Regions from separate parts of the Streptomyces sp. NPDC004284 genome, predicted to be linked through region 2. Evidence: riboswitches for the same ligand, from Rfam matches in the RefSeq annotation. Region 2 holds a riboswitch; each other region holds the start of a gene.
The links. Region 2 has a riboswitch for cyclic di-AMP ahead of ACFYUS_RS16940 (M23 family metallopeptidase). Riboswitches for the same ligand answer to the same signal wherever they lie in the genome.

Region 1 (4,613 bases), on a different contig from region 2:
GGTCGTCGTCCCGCTGCTCCAGCGGCACCGGATCCTCACCCAGGTCTCCGGGGACCGCCTGGAGGTGATCAAGCTGATCCCGCCGCTGATCATCGACGAGGCGGACGTGGACCGGTTCGTCACCGCCTTCACGGCGGTCATGGACGACGCCCACGGCGGCGGCGGGCTGATGTGGGACTTCGGGAAGACGCTGGTCAAGCAGGCGGTCGCACAGCGCTGACCGGATCTCGACGAGGGGCTTCCCCCAGGTTTTGCCTCTGAGGCAAGAAACTTGCCTCAGAGGCATGATCCTGGCGGAATGGACGCATGGACCACGTCCCCGGGGACACCTCCCCGGACCCCGTCACCCCCGACGCCCTGCCGGACGTCGCCCCCCAGCTGCGGGCCCTGCGCCGCCGCCGGGGACTCACCCTGGAGGCCGCCGCCCAGCGGGCCGGCCTCTCGCCGGCCCACCTCTCGCGCCTGGAGACCGGGAACCGGCAGCCCTCGCTGCCGATGCTGCTCGCCCTGTCCCGCATCTACGGTACGACGGTCTCCGAGCTCCTGGGGGAGACGCCCCCCGAGCGCGACCCCGTCGTCCGGGCCGGCCGCTCCGAACCCGTCGAGGCCGACGGCTGGATCTACCGCCAGGCGGGCGGCGCCGGACGCGCCCTCCAGTGCCTGCGGGTCCACGTGCCGTACGCCACCCGGGCCGACATCGTGCGCGTCCACCCCGGCGAGGAGTGGATCCACGTCCTGGAGGGGCGGGTGCGGCTCGCCCTCGGCGAGGCCGTCCACGTCCTCGACCCCGGGGACAGCGCGCACTTCGACTCGCTGACCCCGCATCGGATCGGCGCCGCCACCCCCGGCGGGGCCGAGCTGCTCTTCGTCCACACCCTGATGCAGAGCCCCGCCGCCGAGCTGTGCCTCGGCGACGGGACCCCGCACCGGCGTTGACCTCGTGTGACCCTTCCCAGGAAAGGACCGACCATGTCCGAGAAGTCCGTATCGGTGACCGGTGAGGAACGCGGTGAAGGCAAGTTCCCCAAGGGCCTGGTGCTCCGCCTCTTCGCCTATCTGATCGCCGGCCACCTCTTCGCCGGCTTCCTCTACCTGCTCTTCATGCTGGGCGGGCAGAACCAGTAGGGGCGGCTACGCCTCCGTGACCAGGCGCTCCCGCAGCCGCTCACGGGTCTCGGGGGCCAGCTTCAGGCCCTCGGACAGATAGGCGTCGACCGTGCCCCAGGTCGCCTCGATCGTCTCGAAGGCGGCCCGCAGATACTCCACCCGCGCGTCGAAGAGCGGGCTCAGCAGCTCCATCACCTCGGGCGACATCGCGTCCGCGGCGGTGGAGCTGCGGCGCACCTTGTAGCGGCGGTGCGGGTCGTTCGACTTCACGTAGTCGGCCTCGATCGCCTCCCGCTCGACGCCGAGCGCGAGCAGGGTGATCGCGATGGCGAGCCCGGCCCGGTCCTTGCCCGCGGCGCAGTGCATGAGGGCCGGGAGGCTCTCCTCCGCCATGGCGTGGAGGATCCGGCCGTGCTCCTCGGTCCGCTCGACCACCATCTTCCGGTACGAGTCGGACATCCTGGCGGCCGCCTTGCCGTCGCCGAGGACCTCCCGCAGCTGCGCGGTCTCGCCGTCGCGCACCAGCTTCCAGAACTCCTTGCCGTCGGCCGGGTCGTTGAGCGGTATGTTCACGTTCCGCACGCCGGGCAGCTCGACGTCCGGACCCTCGAGCCTCCGGTCCGACTCGTTGCGGAAGTCGAAGACGGTGTGCAGCCCCAGCGAGGCCAGGAAGGCGGCGTCGTCCTCCGTCGCGTGGGCGAGGTGGCCGCTGCGGAAGAGGCGGCCGGGGCGGACGGCGCGCCCGTCCGTCGTCGGCAGGCCGCCCACGTCCCGGAAGTTGCGGACCTCCGTCAGCTCGGGCTCGGCGGCTTCGGCGGGCGGGACCTGCGGCAGCTGCTGCGTCACGGCTGCTCCTGTTCTGTAGATCGGTTCCTGGGGCAATCATCTCGGCCGGGGCCCCGGACCCGCACCCCCCGGGACAGGAATGGGTGATCTGTCCGTATTGACTGGTTCGGCATAACCCGCCCCGGTTGCAGGGGGGATGGGGATCGGCGCGTGAGCAGCGTCATAACCGTGACGGACCGTGCCTGATCGTCTTTTCCAAATACCCCCCGGGAAAAGGAGATCGAGGATTCGTCATCCACGGAGGGTGACCGGAATTCCGGCCGGATTTCACCGGATCCCGAAGCGCTTGAAAACTGCGGCTTGTTCGCCCCGACTTCTCTCGTCTAGCGTCGCGCTCAATCCGGACGGACCGCCGAATCCTGCCACCGACCGGAATCCACACTCACCCGTAGAAGGCAGGAGCGGGGGACCCAGGTAGTACGCCGATCCCTCGATGAAGGACGGCTCGGGGTGAAGTCGCGCGAGAACGCGGCCGGACATCTCCAGTCCGAACCCGACAGCTCACCTCGCAGGCGCCGGAGAGGAATTCGCCATGCCCGCGAAGGGTAAGCACCGCCGTACCAAGTCCAGTCGCCTGACCCGCGGCCTCGCCGCCGCCGGCACCGGCGGCGCCGTCGTCGCCCTCCCGCTCCTCGGAGCCACCGGCGCCCACGCCGCCGAGCAGGCCGCCCCGGCCGCCGCTCCCGTCGTCGCCCCGGTGAAGGCCGCGCCCGCCGCCCCGGTGAAGGCCGCTCCGAAGACGTACTCCGTCGTCCGGGGCGACTACCTGTCGAAGATCGCCTCCGAGCGCCACCTCGCCGGCGGCTGGAAGAAGCTGTACGAGGACAACCGCCAGGTCATCGGCGAGGACCCCTCGCTGATCCTGCCCGGCATGAAGCTCACCCTCGGCGCGAAGAGCACCGCCGAGGCCGCGCACCGGAGCACCTGGAGCTCCGGCGAGAACGGCGACGCCCAGCGTGCCTCGCGCGGCAGCGAGCGCACCTCGGCCCCGGCCGCCGCCGCGACCACCGCCTCCTCCTCTTCGGCGACCTCCTCCTCGGCCGGGACGACCTCCTCCTCCGGCTGGGTCGCCCCGATCGCCGGCGCCGCCATGTCGACCCCGTACCACCAGGCCGGTTCCATGTGGTCCTCCGGCTACCACACCGGTGTCGACTTCATCGCCTCCACCGGCACCACCGTCCACGCGGTCGGCCCCGGCACCGTCTACTCCGCCGGCGACGGCGGCGCGTACGGCAACCAGGTCGTCATCCAGCACGCCGACGGCACCTTCTCGCAGTACGCCCACCTGTCCTCGATCTCCGTCTCCGCCGGCCAGACCGTCACCGGCGGCCAGCAGATCGGCCTCTCCGGCGCGACCGGCAACGTCACCGGCCCGCACCTGCACTTCGAGATGCGCACCGGGCCGGAGTACGGCTCCGACATCGACCCGCTGGCCGCCCTGCGGTCGCACGGCGTGAGCATCTGACGCGACGTCAGCTCCAGGGGGCCCGGCACGCACGTGCCGGGCCTCCGGCGTATTCCGGCTTGGTGGAATCTTTATCGGTGGCATATGTCACCCTGCGTCAACCCCTCCTTACGGTCGCGTAGGTCACATCCGAAAGGGAAGGATGTGCTCCCGTGGCAGACGATTCGAGATCAACAGACAAGAGCGCATTCGGGTCGTACGCGGCGATCGGTGACAGCTTCACCGAGGGCGTCGGAGACCCCGGGCCCGACGGGACGTACGTCGGCTGGGCGGACCGCTTCGCGGTCCTGCTCGCCGACCAGCTGCCGGAGCACGACGCCTTCCGGTACGCCAATCTCGCCGTACGGGGGCGCCTCCTCGACCAGATCGTGGCGGAACAGGTCCCCCGGGCGAAGGAACTCGCCCCCGACCTGGTGACCTTCTGCGCGGGCGGCAACGACATCATCCGCCCCGGCACGGACCCGGACGACGTGGCCGAGCGCTTCGAGCGCGCCGTCGCCGAACTGACCTCCGCCGTCGGCACCGTCATGGTGACCACCGGCTTCGACACCCGCGACGTGATCCTCCTCAAGCACCTGCGCGGCAAGATCGCCACGTACAACGGGCACGTCCGGGCCATCGCGGACCGCTACGGCTGCCCGGTCCTCGACCTGTGGTCGCTGAAGTCCGTGCAGGACCGGCGCGCCTGGGACGACGACCGGCTGCACCTCTCGCCCGAGGGCCACACCCGCGTCGCCCTGCGCGCCGCCCAGGTCCTCGGCATGGAGGTGCCCGCCGACCCGGACCAGCCCTGGCCGCCGGAACCGCCGCGCGGCACGCTGGAGGTCCGCCGCGACGACATCCACTGGGCCAGGGAGTACCTGGTGCCCTGGATCGGGCGCCGGCTGCGCGGCGAGAGCTCGGGCGACCACGTCGAGGCGAAGCGCCCCGACCTCATGCCCCTGTAGCACCGGGCGGACCGGCGAGGGCGGGCGGTCCCGGTTGGTGCGGAGAGGTGAAGGGGGCCGGCGGTCAGGAGTGGCGCGCGGGAGGCGGCGGCGCCGGGTGCTGGGATGTGCCCGCCGGAGCCCCGGCACCCACCCCCCGAAGGGACCGCCCGTGACGATCCGCCGGCCCAGCGCCGCCCGCACCGCCCGTCTGCTCGCCGCCACCGCCGTGCTCGGCGGCCTCCTCGCCGGCCCCGCGGCCCCCGCCC
Region 2 (4,613 bases):
GGCTGCTGCTCGCGATGAGCCTGCACTCCGCGTGGAACGGCTCGGCCACCTTCGGCGGCCCGCTGGCCTTCTACGCGGTGTACGGGGCGCTCATGGTCCCGGCCTTCGGTCTGCTGACCTGGCTGGCGGTGTGGAGCCGGCAGCGCGAGCTGCGCACGATATCCGGGGAGCTCCCGGCGTACGCGGCGGCCGGCTGGCTCGCCCCCACGGAGCCGCTCGCGCTGTCGTCGATGCGGGCCCGGAAGATGGCCCGGGCGTTCGCCGCCCGGACGTACGGGGCGCCGGCCGCGCGGGCGGTCGGCGAGTACGAGTCCTTCGCGACGACCCTGGCGTTCCTGCGGGACCGGGCCCGGCGCGGCACGGCGGGACCCGATTTCCCGGCGCGGGAGCAGGAGCTGCTGCACCACCTGTGGCAGCGCCGCGAGGTCGCCTCCCCCGCGCTCACGTACGCGGCGCGGGCGACGGGCCGGGTCTGGGCGCCGCCGCAGTACCTGGACTACGACGGCTACAACCCGTACCGGAGTTAGGAGCTGCTCAGGGGTTCAGGCCCTTGGAGCGGAGCCAGGCCGCCGGGTCGATGCCGTCGCCGCCGGGCGTGTGGACCTCCATGTGGAGGTGGGCGCCGGTGACGTTGCCGGTGGCGCCGACGCGGCCGATGGTCTCGCCGGTGCCGACGGTCTGGCCGGCGCTGACCAGCATGGACGAGAGGTGGCAGTACCAGACCTCGGTGCCGTCCTCCAGCTCCAGGACGATGCGGTAGCCGTAGGAGCCGGACCAGCCCGCCGACTTGACGGTGGCGCCGTGGACCGCCTTGAGCGGGGTGCCCGTGGGGGCGGCGAAGTCGAGGCCGGTGTGGTAGCCGGAGGACCACATCGAGCCGGACTGCATGTAGCTGGCGGTGAGGGTGTACGAGGAGACCGGCAGCGCGTACTCGGCGGCGAGCTTGGCGAGGCGCTCGGCCTCGGCGGCCTCGGCCTTCGCCTTGGCCTCCGCTTCCGCCTTGGCCTTCGCCTCCGCCTCCGCCTTGGCCTTCGCCTCGGCGGCCGCCTTCTCCGCGGCGGCTTCCTTGGCCGCGGCCTCCGCGGCGGCCTTCTCGGCCGCGGCCTTCTCGACGGCTGCCTTCTCGGCGGCGTCGGCGGAGGCCTGCTGCTGCTCGGCCTGCTGGAGGATGCGGGCGCGCAGGGCCTCGCCCGCGGCGGGGGCGGAGGTCTGCTCCTCGGCCGTGGTGGTGTAGGTGGCGGAGGTGAGCGGGTTCGCCTCGGCCTGGGCGGCGGGCGCGCTCTCCTCCGCGGGAAGGAGGTCGCCGACGCCGGGGATGTCGTGGGCGTCCGGCAGGTTCAGGTCCGGGAGGTCCGGCAGGGATATCGCCACCGGGGGCTTCTCCTGCGCGGTGGCGAGGCCGCCCGCGCCGACGGCGGCGATCACGCCGACGCCGAGGACGGTGGAGGAGCGGGCGAAGTTGGAGCGCTGCTTGACGACCCGGTGCCGGCCGCCGGAGCGGCTCTCGGAGCGCAGGGAGCCCTCGGTGGGGTTCCACTCGGTGTCCGGGGCGGAGGGAGCCGCACCACCACCGAAGGCGTCGAAGGGGGCTTCGGATGCGGGGGTGTTGGACGCCACGGGGGCGCGCTCCTTTCCTTCCGTCTCGCCTACCGGGTTAGCTGACGGGTTCGGAGCGGGAAGGTCTCCTACGGGCTCGGCCGCCCGCGTGCGTGGTTCGCACGGGTGCGAAGGGGCCCGATTCACCCCAAGTGGTGGTTCCCCGGTTCCTTTTCAGGATTCGGCGCGTGCGCACGGTGCCGCCTCTTGCGACGGCTGGGACGACCGCGCTGCGTTATCGAACGTTAATAGACAGGGGGTCCCGATTCCAAGCCGTCCTCCTTGATCGTTCATTGAATTATGGGGCTATCGCCCGAGTTGACCCCCCTTCAGCAAGGCCTTCGGGGGATTCCGCGAAACCCCCGCGATCTGACGTTGTGTCAATTGTTATCGCAGTGACACCCCTCGACTACGGCCGGTGACCGGGCCCGCCCGGCGGCACCACCGGCATCGTCCGGCGCCGCTCCGGCTGCCCCGTCGCCGGGCGGCTCACGGCGAGCAGCGCCATGTCGTCCGTCGACCCGCCGCCCGTGTGGAGCCGTACGTCGTCCACGAGCGCGTCGAGCAGCTCCTCGGGCCCCGGGAAGATCCGCCCGGCGAGGCGCGCCGCCGGATCGTAGAAGACGCCCCGCGCGTCCCGCGCCTCCGAGAGGCCGTCCGTGTAGAAGAGCAGCGTCGCGCCCGGCGGGAGCGGCCACGCCTCGACCCGGTCCGGCCACTCCGCCAGTTCGCCCATCCCGAGCGGCAGCGCCGCCTGGCCCGGCTCCAGCAGGTCCAGGCGCCCGTCCCCGTACAGCATCAGCGGCGGCGGGTGCCCGCGGTTGACGACCCGTACGAAGCCGTCGAAGGTCCCGCCGCCGTCGCCGCGCGGGATCTCGGCCAGGACGGCGGTGGTGAACCCCTCGAAGGAGTCGAGGTCGTCCCGGCGGGTGCCCTCCCGGGCCAGCGCCCGCTCCAGGCGCCGTGCCACGCCCTCCAGGCTCCGTTCCGTCTCGGCCGCCTCCCGGAAGGCGCCGGTGACGACGGCGACGGCCTCGACCGCCTCCATCCCCTTGCCCCGGACGTCCCCGACCACGAGCCGCACCCCGTGCGGGGTGTCCTGGACGGCGAACAGGTCGCCGCCGATGAACGCGTCGGCCTGCGCCGCCTCGTACCGCGCCGCGCACTGCAGCCCGCCGATCCGCTCGGCCGGCGTCGGCAGCACCGCCTTCTGCGCGGCCTCCGCGATGACCCGCGCCGAGGCGAGCCGCTCGCCGCTGCGGCGCACGACCTGGTTGATGAGGAGGGCGAGCGCGGAGACCGTGAGGACGGTCAGGGTCTCGGTGAGGGACGCGATCTCGTCGACGGTGCCGTTGTAGGAGTGCAGCCCGATCGAGGCGAGGACGGCGGCGATCCCGGTGAGCAGGGTCGTGAGCAGGGAGGAGAAGGGCGCCGCGACCAGCGGGGCGGCGGAGAAGAGCGGCGCCGCCGTGTACGCGGGCGGGGTCGCCACGTCGAAGACGACACCGCCCGCGATGATCAGCGGGGGGAGGGCGCGGATGAAGCGGCGGGCGCCGCCGTACTCGGGGCGTTCCCCGCCCCGCCGCCCGCCGCCCGCCGCTCCTGGCCCCACCTGTGCCCTCCCTGCCCGGTCCGCCCGGCCGCGGTCCGCACCGCGCCCTCCCAGGGTGGCCGCCGCCGCCCGGGGCGGCGACTCCCACGGGGCCGACTGGCGTACGGGGTCGGCCGGCCCCGTACGGGGTCAGCCCCCGGTCACCCCCTCCGCCAGCCGGCCGCCCCGGGCGAGCAGCGCCATCGCCGCCGCGCACACCAGGCCCACCGCGCACAGCACGAGCCAGGGCGCCGCCGACCAGCCGGTGACGTCGAGGAGCGCGCCCGTCCCCAGGTTCCCGAGGGTGATGCCGACCCCGCACACGGTGTTGTAGAGCCCGTAGTGGGTGGCCACCCAACGCCCCCGGGACAGGGCGACGACGGTGTCCATCTCGTACGGGTAGAGCACCGCGTTCGCCACGGCCAGGACCGCCGCGCACAGCAGCAGCGCCGCCAGGCCGCGCCCCAGGGCGGCGGGGACCAGGAAGGCCCCGCCCATCAGGGCGAGCCCGAGGACGAGACACCGCTCCCGGCTGAGGCGGCGCCGGCACCAGGCCGTGATCCGCAGCTGTCCGGCGAGCGCGACGAGCGCCGAGACGGCGAACAGCGCGGTCGTCCGTCCCGTCCCGCCGGCCGCGAGCGGCAGCGCCAGATAGACCTGGAAGGACAGCACGTACGAGCCGGTCATGGCGAGCGAGAAGAGCCAGAAGGTGCGGTGGGAGAGCACCGTGCGGAACTGGCCCCGCTGCTCCCGCGGCGCCTCGGAGACCTGTACGGGCAGATGCCGGAGCTGGACGAGGGTCAGGCCGGCGAACAGCACCGCCGCGACCACGCACGTCAGCCGGAACGACACCCCCGTCAGGGCCACCCCGACGAGCGGCCCGAGCAGGATGCCCGCCTGGTAGTACGTGTTGAACAGCGCGAAGGCCTCCACCCGGCGCTCCTCCCCCGCCTCCGCCGCGAGGCAGGCCCGCACGGCGGGGTTGAAGAGCGCCCCCGCGAGGCCGGTCGCGAGCGAGGCGGCGATCAGCGTCGGCAGCGACTGCGCGAAGGCGAGCGCCCCGAAGCCGACGGTCCGCAGCGCGCATCCGGCCACGATGAGCGGCTTGAAGCCGAACCGGTCGGCGAGCGCCCCGCCGACGAGGAACATGCCCTGCTGGGAGAGGTTCCGGGCGCCGAGGACGAGCCCGACGGCCCAGGCCGCCATGCCGAGCCCGTCCGCGAGGTACGCGGCCAGGTACGGCATGAGCATGTAGAAGCCGAGGTTGATGGTGAGCTGGTTGAGGAACAGCAGCCGTACGGCCGGATCGAAGGAGCGGCTCTGCTTCCAGATGCCGCCCCCGCCCTTGGCGGGCGCGGTCGCCGTGGTCACTCGGCCCGCTCCAGGACCCGGCGCGTCCAGCCGCTGACCGTGTCGTCGGAGACGT
Region 3 (4,613 bases), on a different contig from region 2:
GCGGGAGGCCACCGGGCAGGAGCGGAACGAAGTGGTGGCGCTGCTGCGGCGCGCCTGGGAGTTCCTGCCCTTCACGGACCTGCTCCCGTTCGTCGTGCCGTACCACTTCGACTTCACCGAGGGAGGGCGCTCCGTCCTGTCGGTCGACAAGCTGTTCGGGATACGGGACCGGTACGTGCTCGACATAGCCGACCCGGAGCTCGACCGGCGGCTCGCCCTGGCCCAGACCGTGGCCCTCGACGCCCTGCAGTCCCGCTGACCGGGCCCCGGTCCTCCCGGAGCACCCGCTGATCGAGCCCTCCCCGTCGACCCGCCCGTCGCGTCTACCCTGGAGGGACGGGCAGGGAACGGGACACGGCGTCCCTCCCCGCGCCCGGGCCGCGTGGACGGAAGGGCGGCGGACCATGTTCTTCAGCGATCGCAGTGACGCGGGGCGGCAGCTCGCCGCCCGGCTCGACCACCTCAAGGGCCATGACGTCGTGGTCCTCGGGCTCCCACGGGGTGGCGTGCCGGTGGCGGCGGAGGTCGCCGACGCCCTCGACGCGCCGCTCGACATCTGTCTCGTACGGAAGCTGGGAGTGCCCTATCAGCCGGAGCTGGCGATGGGGGCGCTCGGGGAGGGCGGCGTGCGGGTGCTCAACGAGCGGGTGCTCCGGGAGACCCGCGTGAGCGACCGCGACCTCGCCGCCGTGGAGGAGAGGGAGCACACCGAGCTCGACCAGCGCGCCCTCCGCTACCGGGGCAGCCGGACGCCCGTGCCGCTGGACGGGCGGACGGTCGTCGTGGTCGACGACGGGCTGGCCACGGGCGCCACGGCGCTGGCGGCCTGCCGGGTGGTCCGCGCCCGGGGCGCCGCACGGATCGTGCTCGCGGTTCCGGTGGCGCCGAAGGGCTGGACGGCCCGCCTCGGCGGCGAGGCCGACGAGACCGTCAGCGTGCACGCGCCGGAACTCTTCTTCGCGATCGGGCAGTTCTACCGGGACTTCTCGCAGACCCCGGACGCCGAGGTCATCGCCTGCCTGGACCGGAACAGGGCCGCGCGGGTCCCCGTCGTGCGGGACACGGACGTCCGGATCCCGGTCGACGAGGTCACCCTCGGCGGACGCCTCGCGGTGCCCGAGGACGCGCGCGGGATCGTCCTGTTCGCGCACGGCAGCGGCAGCAGCCGCCACAGTCCGCGGAACCGGGCGGTCGCCGCGGCGCTCAACCGGGCGGGCCTGGGGACGCTGCTCTTCGACCTGCTGACCGAGGCGGAGGCGACCGACCGGGCCCATGTCTTCGACACCCCGCTGCTCGCCGGGCGGCTCGCCGGGGCCACGGAGTGGCTGGCCGGGCGGCCCGAGAGCACCGGGCTCCCGCTCGGGTACTTCGGCGCGAGCACGGGCGCGGCCGCCGCGCTGTGGGCGGCGGGCGATCCCGCGTCCCCGGTGGGCGCCGTCGTCTCGCGCGGCGGCCGGCCGGACCTCGCGGCCGAGCGCCTGGCCCAGGTGCGCGCCCCGACGCTCCTGGTGGTGGGCGGCGCGGACGCGCTGGTCCTGGACCTCAACCGGCGGGCCCTGGCCCTGCTGCGCTGCGAGAACCGGCTCTCCGTCGTGGGCGGCGCCGGCCACCTCTTCGAGGAGCCGGGCGCCCTGGAGGAGGTGGCGGCCCTCGCCACCTCCTGGTTCGCCGAGCACTTCCGGCGTGCGGGGATCAGTACGCCGAGTTGACGTTGTCGATGGAGCCGTAGCGGTCGGCCGCGTAGTTGCAGGCGGCGGTGATGTTGGCGACCGGGTCGAACAGGTCCATGGACGTGCCGGGCACGTGGTAGGCGAGGAAGGTCGGCTCGATGACCTGGAGGAGGCCCTTCGAGGGGGTGCCGGCGACGGCGTTGGAGTCCCAGAGGTTGATGGCCCGGGGGTTTCCGGAGGACTCGCGCATGACGTTGCGCAGGATCCCGTCGTAGGTGCCGGGGATGTTCTGCTGGCCCATGATGGCCAGCGACTCCCGGATCCAGCCGTCGAGGTTGTCGGCGTAGTTCGTGGCGGCGACGGCCGGGACGGCCGCCGCGGCGGAGGCGCCCGTTCCGGTGGCGACGGCGGGGGCGGCCGACCGGTGCTCGGAGCGGCTCGCCCGCTCGGTCGTGGCGGACTTCTTCGCCTGCGCGGGGGCGGCCTTCGCGGAATCCCGACGGATCGTCAGTTCGAGACCGGGGTGAATGAGTGAAGGATTGTCACCCACGGCGCTCTTGTTGGCACGGTAAAGGCTCTTCCAGCCCCCCTGAATTCCCTTCTTGTGGGCGATCAGGGAAAGCGAGTCACCACTCAGGACGGTGTACGTGTGGACCGCGCTCGGGGCGGCGGGCGCCTTGACCACGATCGGCGCGGCGGGAGCGGCGACGGACTGGGCGGCGACGGCCGGGGCCCCGGCCACGGGCGCGGCACTGGCGACGGCTGGGACGATCAGCGGCAGGGTGAGGGCGGCGCCACCCGTGCCGACCAGGGCGAGGCCCCGGGAGATGTGGCCGAGGCGGGGACGGCGGTGCTTACCGTGAGCAGGCATGACAGGTTTCCTCTCCGGCGCCTGCGAGGTGAGCTGTCGGGTTCGGACGGGAGATGTCCGGCCGCGCGCACGCGGCTGCACCCCGAGCCGTTCCGGATTCCGGACCGGCGTATTCGTGGGTCCCCCGCTCCTGCCGTCGGGTGAAAGTGAGGTTTACCGAGCGGCGGCAGGATTGGGCGTTCCGCTCGAATGGAGGTGACCGTAGGCCAGTAATGCGACGGATAACAAGACGAGCGGACCCCGGGAATGGGGAAATGGATCACGGAATTCGGGGAATTCAAGATCGATGCCGCGCCGGGGGTGTCGAACTTCCTTGTGCGGCATGGGGTGGGAGGAGGTGCCTCAGAGGCCCCGGGGCGGGCGAGTGAGTCGCGTCACGCGGACGGTAATGTCCGAATATGGGGTGTAATTCCGTAGTAGGTAAATAAGGGGGAAATCCCCGGGATCGGGCGTTCGGGCGGGTGGCTCGCCGGGAGGGTCAAAAGTCGCAAAACAGACATTTATCTTGAAAGATGGAGGGAACCGACTCAGGAGACACCTCATGCCGCCCTCCACCTCCCTGCTCAGCCCCGACAGCCTCGACCGCGAGGCGGCCGCCCTCTTCGAGAGCGCCGCCTGGCAGCGGATCGTCACGGACTGGACCGCCCCCGCGGTGCCGGGGCCGACGGCCCCCGAGGAGTCGCCGCCGGCGGAGGAGGGCTGGCGGGAACTGCTCAGCGTGCCGGTGGACCGGCTCGTGGCCGACGCGCTCGCCGCCCTGCCGCCGGAGCTCCCCGCCGAGCGCCGCATCCCGGGACGGCTCGGAGCCGTCCTGCCGGACCGGCTGCACATGTGGCGCCGCATCGGGCAGGCCGACCTGCGTCCCTCGGTCCACCTCGGCTACGCCCGCCTGGTGCTGGCGGAGTGGGGCTGGCAGAACGCCCCGTACAAGCTGCGCGACACCCGTGGCGCCCGGTGCCTCTGTGGCGCCCTCCTCGCCGCCCACCGCCTCGGCTACGGCAGCGCGGACACCATGAACGAGGCGGCCGCCTGGGTCATGACCGAGCTCCGGTCGCGGGGCTGGCAGGGGCTGATCGGGCCGTGGAACCGGGCCCCCGGCCGTACGGCCGCCGACGCGGTGGCCCTCCTCGACGCCACGGTCCGCCGCGCCGCGCACGCCGGCCGCTGACGCCGTGCCCGCGTGCCGGGCGGCGACCGGAAGGCCGCCACCCGGCACGCGAGGGGAGGGGGTCAGCCGCTGACGCTCGCGGCTCCGGTCTCGATGTGGCCGGTGTACCGGCGCGACCAGGTGCCGTCGATGTCGGCGAGGATCGTGAAGTCGTACCAGCCGCCGTTGTACGCCACCGCGTTGAAGAAGTCCTCGCGGCTGGAGTTCGCCGGCACCGTGTAGGTCCACGGCCCGTCCGAGCGGTAGGCGTTCGAGCGGATCGTGAAGGTGACGGGACCGGACGAGCTGTTCGTCATCCTGAACCACAGGGCCGTCTTGCCCGTCCCGCTCTCGGGCGCGAACCGGGCCGCCACCTCGACGTCCTTGCCCGCCTTGGAGGCGTCCCCGATGAACCGGCGCAGGAAGCGGTTGGGGCCCATCATCGAGATGTCGTACTTCCCCGAGCCCGAGCCGAGCCCGATGTTGAAGTAGTCGGAGGCCGTGGTGCCGGGGTCGACGGTGTACTGCCAGGCGGCCGTGTCCCGGTACTGGTGCGGATGGATCGAGAAGTGCGCCGACCGCTTGGCCTCCGCGCCCTGGTTCGCCATCGAGAACCAGGCCAGGATCTTGCCCGCGGCGCCGAACTCGAAGCGGTCGAGGTTGCCGTTCACCTGGTACGGCAGGGCGCGCGCCGGTCGCGTGCCGGACTCCTGCGCGGGCAGCGCGTTGTTCTGGGGCGCCGGGTTCGGCAGCGGGCCGCAGGTGGCCTGCCCGATCACCTTCGCCGTCGAGGGAAGGCCGGCGGGCACTCCGTACACCGGGTTGGCGAAGTCGAAGACACCGGTCAGATCGCCCGTCACCTTCCGCCGCCAGGCGCTGATGTTGGGGCAGGCGGCCGGGGTGCCGAGGGCCGCCGTCCAGGTCT

Region 1: it holds a riboswitch for cyclic di-AMP, as region 2 does, so the genes downstream of both, ACFYUS_RS06130 (peptidoglycan DD-metalloendopeptidase family protein) here and ACFYUS_RS16940 (M23 family metallopeptidase) in region 2, are expected to answer to the same signal.
Region 3: it holds a riboswitch for cyclic di-AMP, as region 2 does, so the genes downstream of both, ACFYUS_RS35935 (transglycosylase SLT domain-containing protein) here and ACFYUS_RS16940 (M23 family metallopeptidase) in region 2, are expected to answer to the same signal.

What each region holds. Positions count from the first base shown of each region.
Region 1 is NZ_JBIAMJ010000002.1:208,199-212,811, forward strand. It holds gene ACFYUS_RS06110 (aspartate aminotransferase family protein) at 1-220, shown strand, start outside; gene ACFYUS_RS06115 (helix-turn-helix domain-containing protein) at 307-936, shown strand; gene ACFYUS_RS06120 (DUF6126 family protein) at 970-1,125, shown strand; gene ACFYUS_RS06125 (tyrosine-protein phosphatase) at 1,132-1,953, opposite strand; cyclic di-AMP (ydaO/yuaA leader) riboswitch at 2,294-2,481, shown strand; gene ACFYUS_RS06130 (peptidoglycan DD-metalloendopeptidase family protein) at 2,486-3,418, shown strand; gene ACFYUS_RS06135 (SGNH/GDSL hydrolase family protein) at 3,571-4,365, shown strand; gene ACFYUS_RS06140 (SIMPL domain-containing protein) at 4,517-4,613, shown strand, end outside.
Region 2 is NZ_JBIAMJ010000005.1:460,142-464,754, reverse strand. It holds gene ACFYUS_RS16945 (PrsW family intramembrane metalloprotease) at 1-527, shown strand, start outside; gene ACFYUS_RS16940 (M23 family metallopeptidase) at 535-1,617, opposite strand; cyclic di-AMP (ydaO/yuaA leader) riboswitch at 1,629-1,793, opposite strand; gene ACFYUS_RS16935 (PP2C family protein-serine/threonine phosphatase) at 2,006-3,208, opposite strand; gene ACFYUS_RS16930 (MFS transporter) at 3,338-4,558, opposite strand; gene ACFYUS_RS16925 (PLP-dependent cysteine synthase family protein) at 4,555-4,613, opposite strand, start outside.
Region 3 is NZ_JBIAMJ010000023.1:14,623-19,235, reverse strand. It holds gene ACFYUS_RS35945 (hypothetical protein) at 1-259, shown strand, start outside; gene ACFYUS_RS35940 (phosphoribosyltransferase family protein) at 405-1,709, shown strand; gene ACFYUS_RS35935 (transglycosylase SLT domain-containing protein) at 1,693-2,541, opposite strand; cyclic di-AMP (ydaO/yuaA leader) riboswitch at 2,545-2,730, opposite strand; gene ACFYUS_RS35930 (hypothetical protein) at 3,083-3,709, shown strand; gene ACFYUS_RS35925 (phosphocholine-specific phospholipase C) at 3,772-4,613, opposite strand, start outside.